4 regions of the Spirillospora sp. CA-108201 genome follow, and region 4 is predicted to be linked to each of the others. Evidence: riboswitches for the same ligand, from Rfam matches in the RefSeq annotation. Region 4 holds a riboswitch; each other region holds the start of a gene.

Region 1 (4,202 bases), 650 kb from region 4:
CCGGCGCCCCAGTACACCCGCCCGTCCCGCTCCACCAGGCGGGCGCGCAGCTCGGGCCGCTTCACCGGGTCGTACTCGGCGGCGGCGAGCGCGCCCGCGTGGTCGCCCTCGCGGATCAGGTGCGCGGCGATCGCGGGCAGCGGGTTGGCCTCCTCGAAGACCCTCGGGTCCAGCTCGGCCAGGTAACCGGCGGCCAGGTCGAGGAAGCGCGCCTGGTGGGCGGGCTCGCGGTCGCGCAGGTCGCGCAGGTAGAGCACCAGGTCGTGGTTGACGAACTTGACGTCCTTGGCCCGCCGCAGGTCGTAGGCGCCGCGCAGCGCGAAGAGCATGTCGATGCGGCGGTGGATCTCCAGCCGGTCGGCGAAGTTCGCCAGCTCCGCGCGCCGGTTGGAGATCGACGGCGCCCGCGTCCGCTCCCTGACCAGCCAGTTGTACACGCGGTGCGGGATCAGCGCGGTCCGTCCCGCCTCCAGGTAGGCCTCGGCGGTGAAGAGCAGGTCCTCGTAGTGCAGCCGCTCGACGAACCGCAGCCCGTGCTCCTCCAGGAAGCCGCGCCGGTAGGCCTTGTTGGTCGAGAGGGTGTCGTAGAGGAGATCGGGGTTCTCACCCAGCGAGTCGTAGACGACGCTGTTCCGGTAGAGCCAGGGGTACCAGGGGCGGATCCGCCCCTTCGCGCCCTCGGGCACGTCGAGGAAGATCCGGTCGCAGAGCCCCGAGACCAGGTCGGCGCCGGTGTCCTCGGCGGCGGCGAGCAGGTTGAGGCAGGCGTGCCGGTCCAGCAGGTCGTCGCTGTCGAGGAACATCACGTACCGGCCGGTGGACGCCTCGATCCCGATGTTGCGGGGGCGGCCGCAGCCGCCGGAGTTGGCCGGCAGGTGGACGGCCCGGACCCGGCCCGGGTGGGCCGCGGCGAGCCGGTCGGCGGCCTCGCCGGTGCCGTCGGTGCTCGCGTCGTCGACGATCAGCGTCTCGACGCCGCCCAGCGACTGCGCCAGCGTCGAGGCCACCGCCCGCGGAAGCCTCCGCGCGTCGTTGTAGGCGATCACCACCACGCTGACATCCGGGCGCACCGCCATCGGCATCCCCCTCCGCAGACCGGACGTCCTGGTTTCCTTTCCAGGAACGCCGCACTGAGGTCCAAGAGGGATCAAAGGCTGTCAACGCTTAGCATTACCCACCGACAGCGGAGGCAATGGGCACAACACCCGGAACGCCAGAAGGCGCCCGGCGGGGGCCGGGCGCCTTCGCTGAGCGCGCACCTTCTCGGGCGGTGTCGGATCAGCTGGCGTATTCGGGGTAGCCGTAGCCGACGACCTGCGACTTCTCGCGGACCTTCTTCTGCACCGCGTTGTCGGTGTTGCCCTCGATGGTGGTGATGCTGCCGTCGCCGTTGTCCTTGACGACGATGCCGACGTGGTCGATGTCGCCGATGCCGGCCTTCGAGCCGTCCTGCCAGTCGAAGAACACCACCGCGCCCGGCTTGGCCTTGTGGCCCCAGCGGCCGGTCTGCTTGAACCAGCTGGCGTGCTGGACGGTGTAGGCGTCCCAGCCCATGTTCTTGACGCCGGTCTGGGCGCCGAGCCAGGAGACGAACATGTTGCACCACTGGGCGCCGTTGTACTCCTTGACCGAGAAGCCGCCGTCACGCTTGGCGGTGGCCTTCGCCTGCGGAGTCGAGACGTACCACTTGTGGTACTTGGTCTGGCCGCCCTTGCCCTCGTGGATGCCGACCTGCTTCTGCGCGAGCTTGATCACTTCGGCGGGCTTGACGGCGTGCGGCGGGACCTTGAAGCCCTCGCGCCGCGCCTCGGCCGCGACCTTGTCGGCCTTCACGGTCTTGACCTGGGAGGACTTGGCCTGGGAGGACTTGGCCTGGGAGGAGTGGTGCGCGGCGGTGCCCTGCTCGGCGACCGCCGCCGTCTGGGCGGAGGTCTCGGCGACCGCGCGGCCGCCGGCGAGGGGGTTGACCACCGAGAGCCCGACCGCGCCCGCCAGGACCGCGCCTACGGCGACGCCGACGGCCTTGTCCTCGGGCGTGAGGCGGTTGAGCGAAAGTCGATCGAAAAGACCGGACATGCAGGGAATCTCCTTGTCTTCCATGGCGCCTACCGGGTTAGCTGACGGATTCGGGCATGGAAGCAGCCCTACGGCGCGACTCTCGGGCGCGCCGATTCACCCCAGAAACGTGGGTCCCCGGCTCCGTTCCGGTCGTCCCGACCGGCCGGACTCGGCCTCGCATCGCGCTCGGCGGTGCAGGTATGCGGATGTTCTCACTGACAGATCTTGATGAGGGGGCGCGCGTCGATTGGCGCGCATCGCGTGCGGATTCCGCTCCGCGATCCTCGGCCGCGCATGGTGCGGCCGGCGGCAACGCATGGAACGCGTTGCGTGATTCGGGATCGAAGGTACCAACCTTCTCAAGAAAAGCAAACCAGGCATAAAGTAAAGTCTTGCCTGCTCAAAGCCCTTCCAAGAGACTCCCAACACCGAGGCCGCCCCGCGTCTTCCCGATCTTTGCCGAGATGGCCCTCAGCCCCTTGCCCGCCGTACTTACCGGCCCTTCGAGAAAAGGTAAAGAAGATCGAAAAGGTGGCGCCCGGCGCCTCTCGCCGGGGCGCCCGGCGCTCCCCTGGCGCCGCTGGGTGAGTCGCAGGTCACACCCGGCGATCCTCGCTGGTCAGGCGTGCCGTTCGTCACCGCGAGGCCTGGGCGGTCACTCCACGTAAAGGGCGAAGAGCGTGGTGTCGTCCGCCGCCCGGTCGTGCTCCATCCGCGCCAGCACCTCGTCCAGGACCCGCTCGGGACGCGTGGAGGAGTCCCGCAGGATGCGGGTCAGGCGGACGATCCGCTCGTCCAGGTCCGCGTCCCTGCGCTCCACCAGCCCGTCGGTGTAGAGGAAGAGCATGTCTCCCGAGTCGAGCCCGGTGGTGATCGTCGTGTACTCCCAGCCGGGCATCGCGCCGAGCATCGGGTCGCGGACCACTTCCAGCGGGGTCGCCCGCCCGTCCCGGACCAGGATCGGCGGCGGATGGCCCGCGCACGTCCACTCCAGGACGTGCCGGGACGGGTCGTAGTGGGCGACGATGGCGGTGCCCGTCGCGGGCGGGTCCATGGCGCCGATCAGCTCGTTCAGCCAGCCGACCAGCCGGCCCGCCCGCTCCCCCGTGCAGGCGAGGCCCAGCAGGCCGTTCCGGGTCCGCGCCATCGCGGCCGCCGCCGGCAGCCCGTGCCCGGCCGCGTCCCCGATGGCGAACATCGCCCGCCCGTCCTGCAGGGCGCGGGTCGCGAACCAGTCGCCGCCGATCCGGGCCGTGCTCTCCGCCGCCATGCTGCGGATCGAGGTGGTCATGCCCGGCAGCTGCTCGACCTCGTCCTCGTCCGGCAGGATGGCCCGCCGCAGCGTCACCGCCACCCGGCGCTCCTGCGCCGTCCTCGCCTGCTGGCGCAGCATCTGCCGCCGGGTCTCGGCCAGCGCCCGCTCCACCCCGCGCCGCCGGGTGATGTCCTGCGAGACGATGTTGATCGAGACGGGCAGTCCGGACTCCCCGAGCACCGGCTCGGCGAACACCCACAGGTGGCGCGGCGTCCCGTCCTGGCCGATCACGCGGTGCTCCGCCTCGACCGGTTCGCGGCGCGAGAACATCGTCTGGACGGCCTCCTCCACCAGCGGGAGGTCGTCGTCGGCCACGACCTTCGGCAGGTCGTGCGGCATCGGCGGCACCTCGTCCGGAGAGAGGCCGTAGTTGGCCAGCATCTGCGGCGTCCAGTCCGCCTCGCCCGTCGCGAGGTCCCACTCCCCGAACCCGATCAGGGCGAGCCGCTCCACCCGCTCAAGCCGCCGCGCGATGCGGTCCTCGGCCAGGTGGTACCGCCAGGTCACGCAGATGCCGGTCGGCACGCGGACGCACCGCACGCTCATCCGCGACGACCGGGACAGGCCGCGCTGGGCCGTCGAGTACTGGATCGAGGAACGTTCCAAATGTGCACCGGACTCCAGCACCCCGACATACTCGTCGAACAGGCCGCTGAGCACCGCCCCGGGATCCGTCCGCAGCAGCCGCAGCCCGGTCAGCTCCTCCCGGCCCCGCCCGAACATGTCCCTGGCGACGCCGTTGAGCTCCGCGAAGAGGAAGTCGGCCACGTTGCCGTCCGGCCCCCGCACCGGGACCAGATGCGCCGCCGAGTCGAGCGCCCCCTCCAGC
Region 2 (4,202 bases), 1.2 Mb from region 4:
GGAACGGGAGTTCTCGCCGACGATCATGCCCTCGTACACCTCGGTGGTCGGGCCGACGAAGAACGTCCCGCGCTCCTGGAGGTTGGTGATCGCGAAGGCCGTGGCGGCGCCGGACCGGTCGGCGACGAGCGAGCCGGACGGGCGGGTGCGCAGCTCGCCGAACCAGGGCTCGTAGTCCTCGAAGACGTGGTGCGCCATGCCGGTGCCCCGCGTCTCCGTCATGAACTCGGTACGGAAGCCGATCAGGCCGCGGGCCGGGACGAGGAACTCCATCCGGATCCAGCCCGTGCCGTGGTTCGTCATGTGCTCCATGCGGCCCTTGCGGACCGCCATCAGCTGCGTGACGGCGCCGAGGTACTCCTCGGGGATGTCGACGGTGAGCCGCTCGACCGGCTCGTGCTTCTTGCCGTCGATGTCGCGCGTGACGACCTGCGGCTTGCCGACGGTGAGCTCGTAGCCCTCGCGGCGCATGTTCTCCACCAGGATCGCCAGGGCCAGCTCGCCGCGGCCCTGCACCTCCCAGGCGTCGGGACGCTCGGTCGGCAGCACCCGGATCGACACGTTGCCGACGAGCTCGCGGTCGAGCCGGTCCTTGACCATCCGGGCGGTGACCTTGGTGCCCTTCTCGCGGCCGGCCATCGGCCCGGTGTTGGTGCCGATCGTCATGGAGATCGCCGGCTCGTCCACCGTGATCAGCGGCAGCGGGCGCGGGTCGTCGGGGTCGGCGATGGTGTCGCCGATCATGATGTCGGGGATCCCGGCGATGGCGATGATGTCACCGGGACCGGCCTCGTCCGCGGGCTTGCGGGTGAGCGCCTCCGTCATCATCAGCTCGGTGATCTTCACCCGGTCGACGCTGCCGTCGTGGCGGCACCAGGCGACCTGCTGGCCCTTCTTGATGGTGCCGGCGTGCACCCGGCACAGCGCGATCCGGCCGAGGTAGCTGGAGGCGTCCAGGTTCGTCACGTGCGCCTGGAGCGGGGCGTCGGGGTCGTAGGACGGAGCGGGGATCGTCTCGGTGATGACCTTGAACAGCGGCTCCAGGTCCTCGCTGCCCGGCATGGCGCCGTCGGCCGGCTTGTCGAGCGAGGCCCGCCCGGCGCGCCCCGACGCGAACACGATCGGGAAGTCGATCTGGTCCTCGTCGGCGTCGAGGTCCATGAACAGCTCGTAGGTCTCGTCCACGACCTCGTCGATGCGCGCGTCGGGACGGTCGGTCTTGTTCACGACCAGGATCACGGGCAGCCGCGCGGCGAGCGCCTTGCGCAGCACGAACCGGGTCTGCGGGAGCGGGCCCTCGCTGGCGTCCACCAGCAGGACGACGCCGTCCACCATGGACAGGCCGCGCTCGACCTCGCCGCCGAAGTCGGCGTGCCCCGGGGTGTCGATGATGTTGATGGTCAGCCCGTTGTGCAGGACCGCGGTGTTCTTCGCGAGGATCGTGATCCCCTTCTCGCGCTCCAGGTCGTTGGAGTCGAGCACCCGGTCGTCGACGTCCTGGTTCTCGCGGAAGGCGCCGGACTGCCAGAGCATGGCGTCGACCAGCGTCGTCTTGCCATGGTCGACGTGGGCGACGATCGCGACGTTACGGAGGTCGTCGCGCGTGGAGATGGGCATGCGGGTTCGCCTTGCGTGAGAGTTCGGGAGTCGCCGCAGACGTGCGGCCGTATCCATTCTACTTGGCCGTGCGTACCACCCACTCCGAGTCGTTCGTCCCCTCCGTCACACGAACCTCGATTGGCCAACTTTGCGCATCCTTTGTAATCTGCCCGAGATCCGGTCGTCCGAGGCCCCACCCCCCGGGGCTGCGGCCGGAACGCCGAATCTCCCGCGGGGAGAACCGGGGACCCACGTCCTCCGGGGTGAATCGACTCACACGTCGTAGGGCGACTCCTGGCCCGAACCCGTCAGCTAACCCGGTAGGCGTACGAGGAGAGGAGAGCACCGGCTTGGCTCCGGATCCCCATCGGCGGCGTCGCGTCCTGCCCACCGCCACCGCCACCCTGCTCCTGATAGGCCTCGGCGCCACCGCGCCGGACCTCGCCCACGCCGCCCAGCCGTTCCGGCCCGCCTCCGCGCCCGCCGCGCCGAGCCCCACGCCGACGACGGAGAAGGGCCTGCGCAAGAGCCTCGACGCGCTGAACGAAGAGGCCGAGATCCTCACGGAGAAGTTCAACAAGGCCCGCGTGGAGTTCACCAAGGCCCGCAAGGCCGAGCGGGACGCCACCAAGGAGGCCGAGCGGCTGCGCGCCCTCGCCGAGCCCGCCCGCCAGAAGCTCGGCAGCCTCGCCGCCGCGAACTACATGGCCGGCGGCCCCGACGTCCTCTTCGGCTCCGGCACGTCCGCCGAAGGGCTGTCCGACCGCGCCTACCTCGCGCAGAGCCAGGCCACCGCCGTCCTCGCCCTGAAGAAGCAGATCGACCAGGCCGACGCCGCGGAGCGCACCGCGAAGGCGAGGACCGCGCAGGTCAAGAAGACCTGGGACGACGCCAAGAAGACGCGCGAGGCCGCCAAGACCAAGGTCTCCGAGGTGATGAAGCGCCTCGACAAGCTGACCACCACCCACGCCAGCGACCCGCGCACCGGCCTCAGCGCCACCGTGAAGGGCTCGGGCCTGCCCGCGAAGATGGCCCGCAAGGCGCTCACCAAGCTCGGCTCCCCGTACGTGTGGGCCGCCGCCGGACCGAGCAGCTTCGACTGCTCCGGCCTCGTCGTCTGGGCCTACGGCCAGGTCGGCAAGCCCGGCCTCCCCCACTACACCGGCGACCTGTTCGCCATGGGCACGAAGGTCTCCCGCGGCGCACTCCGCTCCGGCGACCTGGTGTACTTCGGCGGCAACCTGCACCACATGGGCATCTACCTGGGCGACGGCAAGTACCTCCACGCCCCCCAGACCGGCGACGTGGTCAAAATCTCCAAACTCTCCGACCGCTCCGACTACGCAGGCGCGAACCGTATTTCTTAGCTTCTTTCTCCTCCTTCGGGCCTGGCGGCCCTCCCGCAACCATCTTGGTCACAGAGTCTGGCAGGGTCGCCGGGATGGCCGTTGACCAGCCGATACGCCGGTTACCCGCCAAGGGGCGTCGGGGGATGACGGGCGAGATCTTGGGGAGTTGGCTCCCTCTCTGGCTCCCGTGGGCTCCCCTGTGCCGGGTCCTAGGGGGCTGTTCGCCCCCTAGGTCTGGTGGTGCTCGACCTGCTGACGAGTGAACCGCCGAATGCCTGGAAGGTGCCGAACCTAGACAAGGCGCAGGGCCCGTACATCACCCTGGAAATGTACGGGCCGTGTCTCTGCGCCCTTCTAGAGAGCTTCAATAGCTGGGGTTACTGATTTGCAGGTGGGTGTGGGCGAGGAGGCTGTTGAGCAGTGCGGGCCGGTGCTGGATGCGTTTCAGGCGGGTCTTGATCAGCTGCATGAGCTGGTCGATGGTGTGCTTGGTGAGGTTGGCCAGGGACCGTTTCAGGTGTGACCACACGCCCTCGACGGGGTTGAGTTCAGGAGCATGGGGCGGCAGGTGGAAGACGGTGAGCCAGTCCCGGGCGGCCAGGTAGCGGCGCATCCGGGCCGAGCGGTGGGTGTTGAGGTTGTCCCACACGACGACGATCGGCCCGCCGAGTTGCTGGTGAGCGGCATCCAGTAATCGGATGTAGTCGCCCTCGTCGAATCCCTTCCTCTCGTGTTTTCGGCCGCGGTAGGCGTGTGCGCGGTAGATCAGCCGGGGATGCTCGCCGGGCTTGATCGCCACGAGCGCGGCCAGCGAGATCCGGTGGGTGCCGCGGGCGGTGACGCGCACCACCGGTGTGCGTCCGCGTCGTCCCCAGGTGGTGCCTTTGGGCGGCCTCAGCCCCTGGCCGGCTTCGTCTTCGAAGCAGATCCAGGCGCCCAGGTCCGCCGCGGTGCTTCCACCGTCGGCCACACCTCCGCCCGCCACCGGTCAACCCGCTGCTCGTCGCGCTCGGCCGCACGGCGGGTCGGCGTCTGCACGCTCCACCCGATCCGGTGCAGCAGCACGTCCACTCCGGCCGGTGTGTAGGAGACCGAGAACAGATCCCAGATCACCTCGGCGATCCGCGCGAGTGTCCACCGCTGGTCTTCGGTCCAGCCGTGCGCGGCCGGGCCGAGATCCAACGCCTCCTCCAGGAGATTCACCTGGTCATCGGTCAGTTTGCATTTCGCGCCGCCGGCTCCCTTGGACGCCAG
Region 3 (4,202 bases), 2.5 Mb from region 4:
AGATCGGCATGTCCCGGACGCGGCCGGGGAAGCGTTCCGCCAGCCCGCGGGTCAACCCGAAGACCTCGCGTTCCGTCCGCGAGCGGACGGGGAGGGCACCGGCGGCCAGATTCTCTGGCGACGCTCAGCGCCGCGAAGACGTGCCGTCCTTCCGGCACCTGGACGAGTCCGCTCCGGACGATCGCCGCCGGGTTCGACCTCTCGACAGGCCGGTCGAGAAAACGAATGGATCCGGTCCGCACCGCCCCGCCGTACAGCGGCAGCGTTCCGGAGATCGCTCGCATCAGCGTTGTCTTGCCCGCTCCGTTGCTGCCCAGGAGCGCGACCACACCATCGTCGCCGACCTGCAGGGACACCTCTTTGATCAGCGGTTCGCGCACCCCGTAGGTGATGACAAGCCGGTCGATATCGAGCATCAGGACCTCCGATCCGCCCGGGGCGGGCTTCCGGGAGCCGATCGAGCAGAACGTGGGGGCGACTGCACCGGCACCGTCTGACCTCCTGTAACTGCGGCAGACGTTTTACATACCACTCGGTCTATAAAACAGTAGACTGCACTGTAAGGCCACCCCCGCCACGGCGACAAGGGGGCACGGCGCGCGTCTTCACACCACGCCCGGCAGCACATCCCGGCGCGAAAGACGGCGGCGCCGCGACAGTCCGCCGGCGGCTACGGCGCTGTCCGCCCTTCCTGCCCCGGACGTGACAGACCCCGCTCCCGTCCGAGGACGGGAGCGGGGTCTGTGGTCAGGCCAGGAGGGGATCACCTGGACGGGTCCGCTCAGCCGAGGGGCTTCGGGGCGCCCTTCTTGCCGGCGCCGTGGCCCCAGGACAGGACCTCGTACTTGACGCCCTTCAGGTGGCCCGCCGAGGTGCCCGTGTTGTACTTGCTGCTCGGCTTCTTGCCGTCCACCAGGTGGCGGAAGGTGTAGGTGTCGAGGTCGAGCATGACGCCGCGGTGCGACGGCTCGCCCGGCCCGCGGTCGCCGACGAAGCCGGTGACGCTGCGGCCCTTGTAGCTGACCTTGACCTTGGTGTGCATGGGCCAGCTCGGGCTGGCGAACAGGCCCTTCTGCATCGGCTTGCCGCCCGCCGGGGCGCCGGTGTCGCCGTTCACTCCGGACCCGTCGTCCCAGAAGTAGGACGCCTTCGTCTTGCCGCTGATCAGGGCCTTCGGGCCCTTCTTCGCGGGCTTGGCGGGGATGTGGCGGGAGGCCTTCGCGTCCTGCGACCCGGTCGCCTGCTGCCCGGCCGCCTGCTGGCCAGTGATCTTGTGCTCGGTCAGCCGCTGCCCGGTGATCTTGTGCCCGGTCACCTGCTGCTCGATGACCTCGCGTCCGGTCAGCTGCTGCCTGGTGGCCTTGTGCCCCGTGACCTGCTGCGCGCTGACCTGCTGCGCGGTGAGCCTGTGCGCGGTCGGCTCGTCCGCCGAGGCCCCATGGGCGGTCCCGGCCACGCCCGCGACCAGCACGCCTGCGAGGGCGGTACCGATCAGGGCGGTGTCGATGGCTCGCTTCTGCATGTTCATCCTTTGCTCGGTGGTCCGGCGCCGGGTCACGGCCTTCGGGCGTGGAGGACTCGCCGTTCGGGCATGACGAGTCCGGCGCACGGCACGTGGCGCGCTAGCGACGTGGGTGTGATCGGGCGGGGGATGGAGAAGGGGGGTGCACCGCTGGACGGTGCGGGGTGAGGGGCCGCTCAGCGGCCCGGGCTCACCGGTACTCGGGGTAGCCGTAGCCGGCGACGGTGGAGGTGTCGCGGACCCTCTGCTTCACCGCGTCACCGGTGTTGCCCTCGATGGTGTTGATGGTGCCGTCGTGGTTGTCCTTCACGACGATGCCGACGTGCTCGACGCCCTTGATGCCGCCGCCGCTCCAGGCGAAGAAGACCACGGCGCCGGGCTTCGGGGTCTCGCCGAAACGGCCGGTCTTCTTGAACCACTTGGCGTGGCTGACGGTGTAGGCGTCGGCGCCCATGCCCTTGGTGCCGGTGTGCTGGCCCAGCCAGGACACGAACATGTCGCACCAGGACTGGCCCTTGTAGACCGAGGCGCTCTTGGCGCCGATGCGGTGGGCGTTCAGCTCGCCCAGCGACGAGCCGATGTACCAGTCGTTGAACTTGCTGTTGCCCGAGGCGTCCTCGTGGATGCCGACCTGCGTGCGGGCGAGCTTGATCACGTCCTGCGCGGACGCGCCGGCCTGGGCGCTCTGGCCGACGGCCTTGGCGCCGTTGGCGTCGGCCTTGGACACGGCGGCGACGGGCGCGGTGTCGGCGGGCTTGGCGTCCGCCTGGGCGGCCGGGGCCAGGGAGGCGAAGCCGAACGCGCCTGCCAGGGAGAGGACGGCGCCGGCCGCGGCGCGGGCGCCCATGCGCTTGGTCAGGTCAAAGGTACGAGCGGTCATGCGAAGGTTCTCCTGAGTTCTTCCAGTCCGCCTACCGGGTTAGCTGTCGGGTTCGGGCGTGGAAGTGGCCCTACCGCGGCCCCGCGCACGGCGGGAGTGCGGATTCACCCCGGTGTTTCGGTGGGTCCCCGGCTCCGCTCGGCCGTGATCGGCGCTCTGCGGACTCGGCGGAGGACGTGCCTTGATCGGCAGTCCTGATGATCAGGGACTCGATGCGCCCTTCACGATCTGGTCGGACGCTCCGGACGGGCTTCCCCGTCGGTCACACACCCACAACAGGTTCAAGCCATCCCATATTTCGTCAAGCACGTCCCAAAGACCCGGCCAACCTGCAAAAACTCCCCAAAACCCCCTCAACGCAAGGGCTGCGGCCCAGTCAAACTTCCTCAAGATTTCCGGTCCGCGACCTCCGTCCAGAGGGAGTCGACCACCCGGAGGTCGCCTGAAAACCGCGCACGACATGACTCGTCGCCTTAAAGCCATCAGCGCGGGCCGGGGACGGCCGGTGCTGCCGCCGACGGCCGGCCCGCTGCGACCGGCCGCATCGAGCAGGTCGCGGACCTGGCCGGGGTGAAGCCCCCAGACCGGGACCCACAACGACATCGGCCGCGACCTGGACAACGCCCCGGCCACCCCCCGAGCCGTGCTCGAAGGCCGCCCTTCTTGCCGGAAGGACGGCCTTCGACGAGCGTTCGGCTCTTCGGGCAGAGAGAACGACGCTCAGCGAGTCACTCCACAACCTGGAGGCCTTGGCGCCAGGTGGGGTGTGCCGGGTGCCAGCCCAGTTCGCGCTTGGCCTTGGCGTTGGACGCGCCGCGCAGTTCGGTCATGAGCACGACGCCGGCCTGCCCGGCGGCCAGCCGTCCGACGACCCGCGGTACGCGCATCGGCTTCTTCGCGCCCAGCATCGCCGCCAGTTCCGGCAGCCATTCGGAGACCGGGGCGGGGTCGTCATCGACGATGTTGTAGACACCGCGGCCCCCGCTCTCCACGGCTGCGACCGTGGCCTCGGCGGCGTCGGCGATGTGGATGAACGACCACACTCCGCCGCCGTCGCCGACGACCGGGAACGTGCGCTTGCGGATCATCTCGAGCTGCGCGGAGCCCGGCGCCATCGATGTGCCGGGTCCGTAGAACGCGCCGTAGCGCAGCACGACCCCTTCGGTCCAGGCGGCGCCCAGCACGGCCTTCTCCAGGTGCTCGATCGCGGCGATCATCGAGGCCATCTGGCCGACCGGTGAGCGATCCAGGGGGTCCTGCTCGTTCTTGACCGGCCCGCCGGTCCGGTCGTAGGTGAACGCGCCGTTGCTCTGGGCGACCACCCGCCGCACCCCTGCGGCGCGTGCGGCGGCGAGCAGGTTGTCGGTGCCCTCGGTCCGCAGCCGGTCGGTGGCTGCGAAGCTGCGTTCGAAATGGCGCGTGTCGATGTGCCCGATGGCGGTCAACTGGTGAACGATCACATCCGGGGCGGCCTGGCGCACGGCCGCCTCGACCTCGGCGCGGTCGAGCGCATCGGCGATGACCGGCACCGCGCCCAGCCGTGACGCCATGGCCTTGTTCGACTCGCTGCGAATCATGGCGAACACCTCATGTCCCGCATCGACCAGACGCGGCACCAGCTGCTTGCCCATCGCTCCGGTCGCTCCTGCCACCAGCACTCTCATCGTCGACTCCTGTCCGGTTCGGATTCGCCCCTTGAACCGGATGACCCGCCGTTTCCTGACAGGAGACCGACGTGATCGACGTCACATCATGAACAGGGGCTCCCTGTGGTCGGTCGCCGCCCAGTGCTCGGTCGCG
Region 4 (4,202 bases):
GCCGGTCGGTGGTCGTGGTGTCGTCCGACCGGGAGGTCGCCGACGCCGCGCGGCGCGCCAGCGCGCGCCCCTGCCCGTCCTCCCTGCTGCTGCGCAGGCTGGGCCGTTCCTAAGACTCCCCTAAGGCTCCCATAAGGGAGTCCTCGCCGTACGTGATCATGGCGTCACGAATAGTGGACAATATCAGCAGATGTCAATCAAAGAGTGATGAATCGGTTGTGACGGCTGTTGCCCCTCGCTAATGTCGTCGGCTGACGTCGTGGACGAGAGGGGCGAAACCGACCGTGGCCAATGATCACATCGGGGCACCGGCACAGCGGCCTGGCCGCAGGGCGGGCTCTGCGGGCAGAGGCGTCTCCCGCCGCCTCGCGGCCGTCGCCGGCCTGACCGTGACGGTCTCCCTGACCTGCTCCCCGGTGGTGGCGCACGCCGAGCCCAAGCCGACCCGGGCGCAGGCCCAGAAGACGCTCGACAAGCTCAACGAGAAGATGGACCAGAAGGTCGAGCAGTTCAACCAGAACCGCGAGAAGCTCAAGGTCGCCAAGAAGAAGTTCGACGCCGCGAACAAGGCGAGCAAGCAGGAGCAGGCCAGCTTCGAGGAGCAGCGGTCCAAGATCGCTCAGATGGCGGCCACCGCCTACAAGAACGGTGACTCGGCCGATGTCACCGGCTTTGTCGGCAGCAAGGACCCGCAGTCGATCCTCGACCAGGCGGCCGTCTTCTCGCACCTGTCGCAGGAGCGCAGCTCCCAGCTCACCCAGTTCCTCGCGACCGCCCAGCGGCTCCGCCGCGAGCAGTCCCAGGCGAAGTCCTCCTACGACGAGGTGAAGTCGAAGCAGGACGAGCTGAAGAAGCAGAAGCTGGAACTCGACAAGCAGGTGAAGAAGCAGAAGACGCTCGTGCGCCGGCTCAGCCCGCGCACGCCGTCGGGCTCTAGCCCGGGCGGCGGTACCGGCGGCACCTACAACGGGCCGGCCAGCGGTCCGGCCCGCACGGCGCTCAACTTCGCCTACGCCCAGCTCGGCAAGCCCTACTCCTACGGCGCCGAGGGCCCGAGCTCCTACGACTGCTCCGGCCTGACCATGAAGGCCTGGGCCGCCGCGGGCGTCGGCATCACCCGCACCACCAACACCCAGTACGCCTACACCAACAGCAAGCGGGTCGCCTGGAACAACCTGCAGCCCGGCGATCTGGTGTTCTTCAGCAACCTCGGCCACGTCGGCCTTTACGTGGGCGGCGGCAAGATGATCCACGCCCCGCACACCGGCGACGTCGTCAAGATCAGCGACATCGGCAGCGGCTACTACAAGGACAACTTCTACGGCGCCGGGCGCCCCTGACGCACCGCCCTGACACCCGCGCCCCGCGGGCGTGACGGGGCCTCATCGACAACGGACCAGGCTTGACCTGGTCCGTTGTTGATTTTGGGGGGGTTTGCCTTCTTTTGGGGTTTTGGTACCTTGTCACCACCCACGGCGCCCTCCAGACGCCGCGGCCCCGCGGCGCCCACCAGGCGCCCCGGCCCCACGCGGCGCATCCAGCACCCGCGTGACGGCGGCGCGATCCACGCGCCGCTCCCCCCAGGGCGGCACGCCCCACGTGCCGCCCCGCGGCGCCCGAAGGCGCCGCACGGTCTCGACGCAGACCCGGCCGACCCCGTTCCACCGTGCGCACGCCGCAGCGTGCATGGCGCTGAGTGCGCAGCAGCGGTGGCCTACGCGGGGCAGGCCCCGGACGGCCCCGGAGACGGGCCGCCGTCCGCCCACAACATCAGGCGCCGCTCGTTCGCACGCGGGAGACAGGTCCCGTGCCGGGCCCCATCTCGCCCCCAGGATCGCAGCGGCAGCGCCGAATCCGCCTCAGCGCGGAACCGGGGACCCATATCCGCCGGAGTCCGGAGAACGTCTCCGGACGGGCATTCCGGCACCCGGGGTGAATCGGCGCGTCTCTCCCGGCAGTCCGGCGAGAGCCGCCGTAGGGCCACTTCCACGCCCGAACCCGTCAGCTAACCCGGTAGGCGTCTGGAAGACAAGGAGAGAATCCCGCAGCGTTACCTGGGGCGTGGCCGCCACGCGGTCACGCCCCCACCCTCTCACTCCGCGGGCGCCTGCGCCCGCCGAGATTCCCCATCCGAACCGGCGTGCCCGCCCCCGGGCACGTCACCGCCGAATCCGCGGACCGCCGTGCGCTTGCGCGACCGTCGCGGAACCGGGGACCCACTGTGTCCTTTCGGGGTGAATCGGCCTGCCTTCGCGCGGCCGTAGGGCGGCTTCCACGCCCGAACCCGTCAGCTAACCCGGTAGGCGGCATGGAAGTCGAGGAGATCCCCCCGTGCCACGCGCGCACTGCAAGAAGTCCTCCGGCAGGCATCGCAAGCCGAACCCCTTCTCCCTCACGTGGCGGACGACCGGCGGCGTGGTCGTCGGCGCCGCCGTGCTCGGCACCGCCGCGGCCACCGCGCAGGCGTCGGTCCTGCCGTTCGGCTCCGCCCCGGTGAGGTCCGCCGCCGCGGCCGACCTCGCCCCCGGTCTGGCGGCGTACGGCGACCCGTCCAGGCGCACGTCCGGGCGCCCGTCCGAGGACGAGCCCGGGACCACCGGTTCGCCGGCCCCGGCGAGCGGGCGGGACCGGCCCGGGCGGCCGCGGGCGAAGGCCTCCGGGAAGCCGGCCGCGAAGTCGCGGCCCACCGCCGCGCAGGCCATCGACCTCGCCCGCTCGCAGGTGGGCATCGAGGAGAACGGCGGCGGCGAGACCAAGTTCCAGGAGTGGTACATGGCCACGTCCCGCGCGCGGGAGACGCTCGCGCGCGACGGCGGCTCCCTCGACGGCTACGGCGACGCGAACTGGTGCGACATGTTCGTCTCCTGGGTCGGCGAGCAGATCGGCTTCAGCGACCAGGTCGGCAGCGACGCCTGGACGATCGCCCACGCCCGCTGGTTCCAGGAGCACGGCCGCTGGGGCACCGAGCCGAGGCCGGGCGCGATCGTCTTCTTCGCGTGGGACGGCGGCGAGTCCCTCGACGACATCCAGCACGTCGGCATGGTGATCAAGAAGGTCGACGACGGGACGATCGAGACCGTCGAGGGCAACACCGACAACGCCGTCCGCGTGAAGGAACGTTCCACAGACGTCGTGGTCGGCTACGGCTACCCGGACTACCGGTCGTGACGGCGCCTCCCGCCCCGCGCCCTGCATAGGATCGCGGCCATGGAGGAAGGCCCCGGGCAGGACGCCCCCGTGACGCGGCGCAGGGCCCTCGCCCTCGGCGCGGGCGGGGCCGCCGTCCTCCTCGCCGGAGGCGCCGGCCTGGCCGGCTCGCGCTCCGGCGGCGGGGCGGCGGACGCCGGCGCCCCCGCCTCCCGGGCCGCCGGGACGTTCAGCCCGGACGCGGCCGCCGCCGTTCTCGCCAACCGCGCCCGCGCCGTCCGCGACGGCGACCGCACGGCGTTCCTCGCCACGGTGGGCCACGCCCCCGCCGCCTTCCAGGACTCCCAGTCCCGCGTGTACGGGAACCTCCGGAAGCTCCCCCTGGAAGGCTGGCGGGAGCGCATCGCCGGCACCGAGGCCGTGGACGGCGCGACCGCCGTCGTCCGCGTCGAGGTGCGCTACAGGCTGCGCGGATTCGACCGGGGCCACGTCGCCCGCACCCGCTACCTCACGCTGGCCCCGAGGGGCGGGGCGTGGACGATCGTCGGCGACGGGACGTCCCGCGGCCTCGCCGACGACACCGACATCTGGGACTGCGGCCCCCTCGCGGTGGTGAGGGGCCGCGCCGGGCTCGTCGTCGGCGACGGCGCCGGGCTCGACGGCATCGCCGAGCGGCTGGACGCGGCCGTCCCGGTCGTCACGTCCGTGGTAGGCAAGGCGTGGGCGCAGCGGGTCGTCGCGCTCGTCCCCGCCGACGCGACCGTGGCCTCCGCGCTCGCCGGCCCCGCGCAGAGCCTCGGCCAGATCGCCGCGCTCGCCACCGTCGCCCCGTCCGCCGGGGGCGGCCGCGGCGAGGACCGCGTCATCGTCTCCCCCGGCACCTTCGGCCGCCTCAACGAGCTGGGCCGCGACGTCGTCCTCACCCACGAGCTGACCCACGTCGCCACGGGCGGCGCCCGCGACCGGCGCACCCCGCTGTGGCTGATCGAGGGCTTCGCCGACTACGTCGGCTACCGGCGCGTCAAGATCAGCGCCCGGTCGGCGGCGGGCGAGCT

Evidence for each region. Region 4 has a riboswitch for cyclic di-AMP ahead of ACQEU6_RS15270 (CHAP domain-containing protein). Riboswitches for the same ligand answer to the same signal wherever they lie in the genome.
Region 1: it holds a riboswitch for cyclic di-AMP, as region 4 does, so the genes downstream of both, ACQEU6_RS12115 (CHAP domain-containing protein) here and ACQEU6_RS15270 (CHAP domain-containing protein) in region 4, are expected to answer to the same signal.
Region 2: it holds a riboswitch for cyclic di-AMP, as region 4 does, so the genes downstream of both, ACQEU6_RS21075 (C40 family peptidase) here and ACQEU6_RS15270 (CHAP domain-containing protein) in region 4, are expected to answer to the same signal.
Region 3: it holds a riboswitch for cyclic di-AMP, as region 4 does, so the genes downstream of both, ACQEU6_RS02895 (CHAP domain-containing protein) here and ACQEU6_RS15270 (CHAP domain-containing protein) in region 4, are expected to answer to the same signal.

What each region holds. Positions count from the first base shown of each region.
Region 1 covers NZ_JBNJNE010000001.1:2,484,326-2,488,527, forward strand. Annotated here, with positions in the region: gene ACQEU6_RS12110 (bifunctional glycosyltransferase/CDP-glycerol:glycerophosphate glycerophosphotransferase) at 1-1,076, opposite strand, end outside; gene ACQEU6_RS12115 (CHAP domain-containing protein) at 1,279-2,076, opposite strand; cyclic di-AMP (ydaO/yuaA leader) riboswitch at 2,089-2,243, opposite strand; gene ACQEU6_RS12120 (PP2C family protein-serine/threonine phosphatase) at 2,714-4,202, opposite strand, start outside.
Region 2 covers NZ_JBNJNE010000001.1:4,349,029-4,353,230, forward strand. Annotated here, with positions in the region: gene typA (translational GTPase TypA) at 1-1,617, opposite strand, end outside; cyclic di-AMP (ydaO/yuaA leader) riboswitch at 1,808-1,942, shown strand; gene ACQEU6_RS21075 (C40 family peptidase) at 1,950-2,966, shown strand; gene ACQEU6_RS21080 (transposase) at 3,313-3,933, opposite strand; gene ACQEU6_RS21085 (winged helix-turn-helix domain-containing protein) at 3,843-4,202, opposite strand, start outside.
Region 3 covers NZ_JBNJNE010000001.1:595,665-599,866, reverse strand. Annotated here, with positions in the region: gene ACQEU6_RS02910 (alpha-ketoacid dehydrogenase subunit beta) at 1-55, opposite strand, end outside; partial or broken gene ACQEU6_RS02905 (ATP-binding cassette domain-containing protein) at 123-416, opposite strand; gene ACQEU6_RS02900 (hypothetical protein) at 782-1,522, opposite strand; gene ACQEU6_RS02895 (CHAP domain-containing protein) at 1,713-2,402, opposite strand; cyclic di-AMP (ydaO/yuaA leader) riboswitch at 2,417-2,582, opposite strand; gene ACQEU6_RS02890 (NAD-dependent epimerase/dehydratase family protein) at 3,131-4,066, opposite strand; gene sigJ (RNA polymerase sigma factor SigJ) at 4,148-4,202, opposite strand, start outside.
Region 4 covers NZ_JBNJNE010000001.1:3,133,472-3,137,673, forward strand. Annotated here, with positions in the region: gene ACQEU6_RS15260 (NYN domain-containing protein) at 1-113, shown strand, start outside; gene ACQEU6_RS15265 (C40 family peptidase) at 390-1,340, shown strand; cyclic di-AMP (ydaO/yuaA leader) riboswitch at 1,837-2,035, shown strand; cyclic di-AMP (ydaO/yuaA leader) riboswitch at 2,154-2,322, shown strand; gene ACQEU6_RS15270 (CHAP domain-containing protein) at 2,332-3,168, shown strand; gene ACQEU6_RS15275 (hypothetical protein) at 3,208-4,202, shown strand, end outside.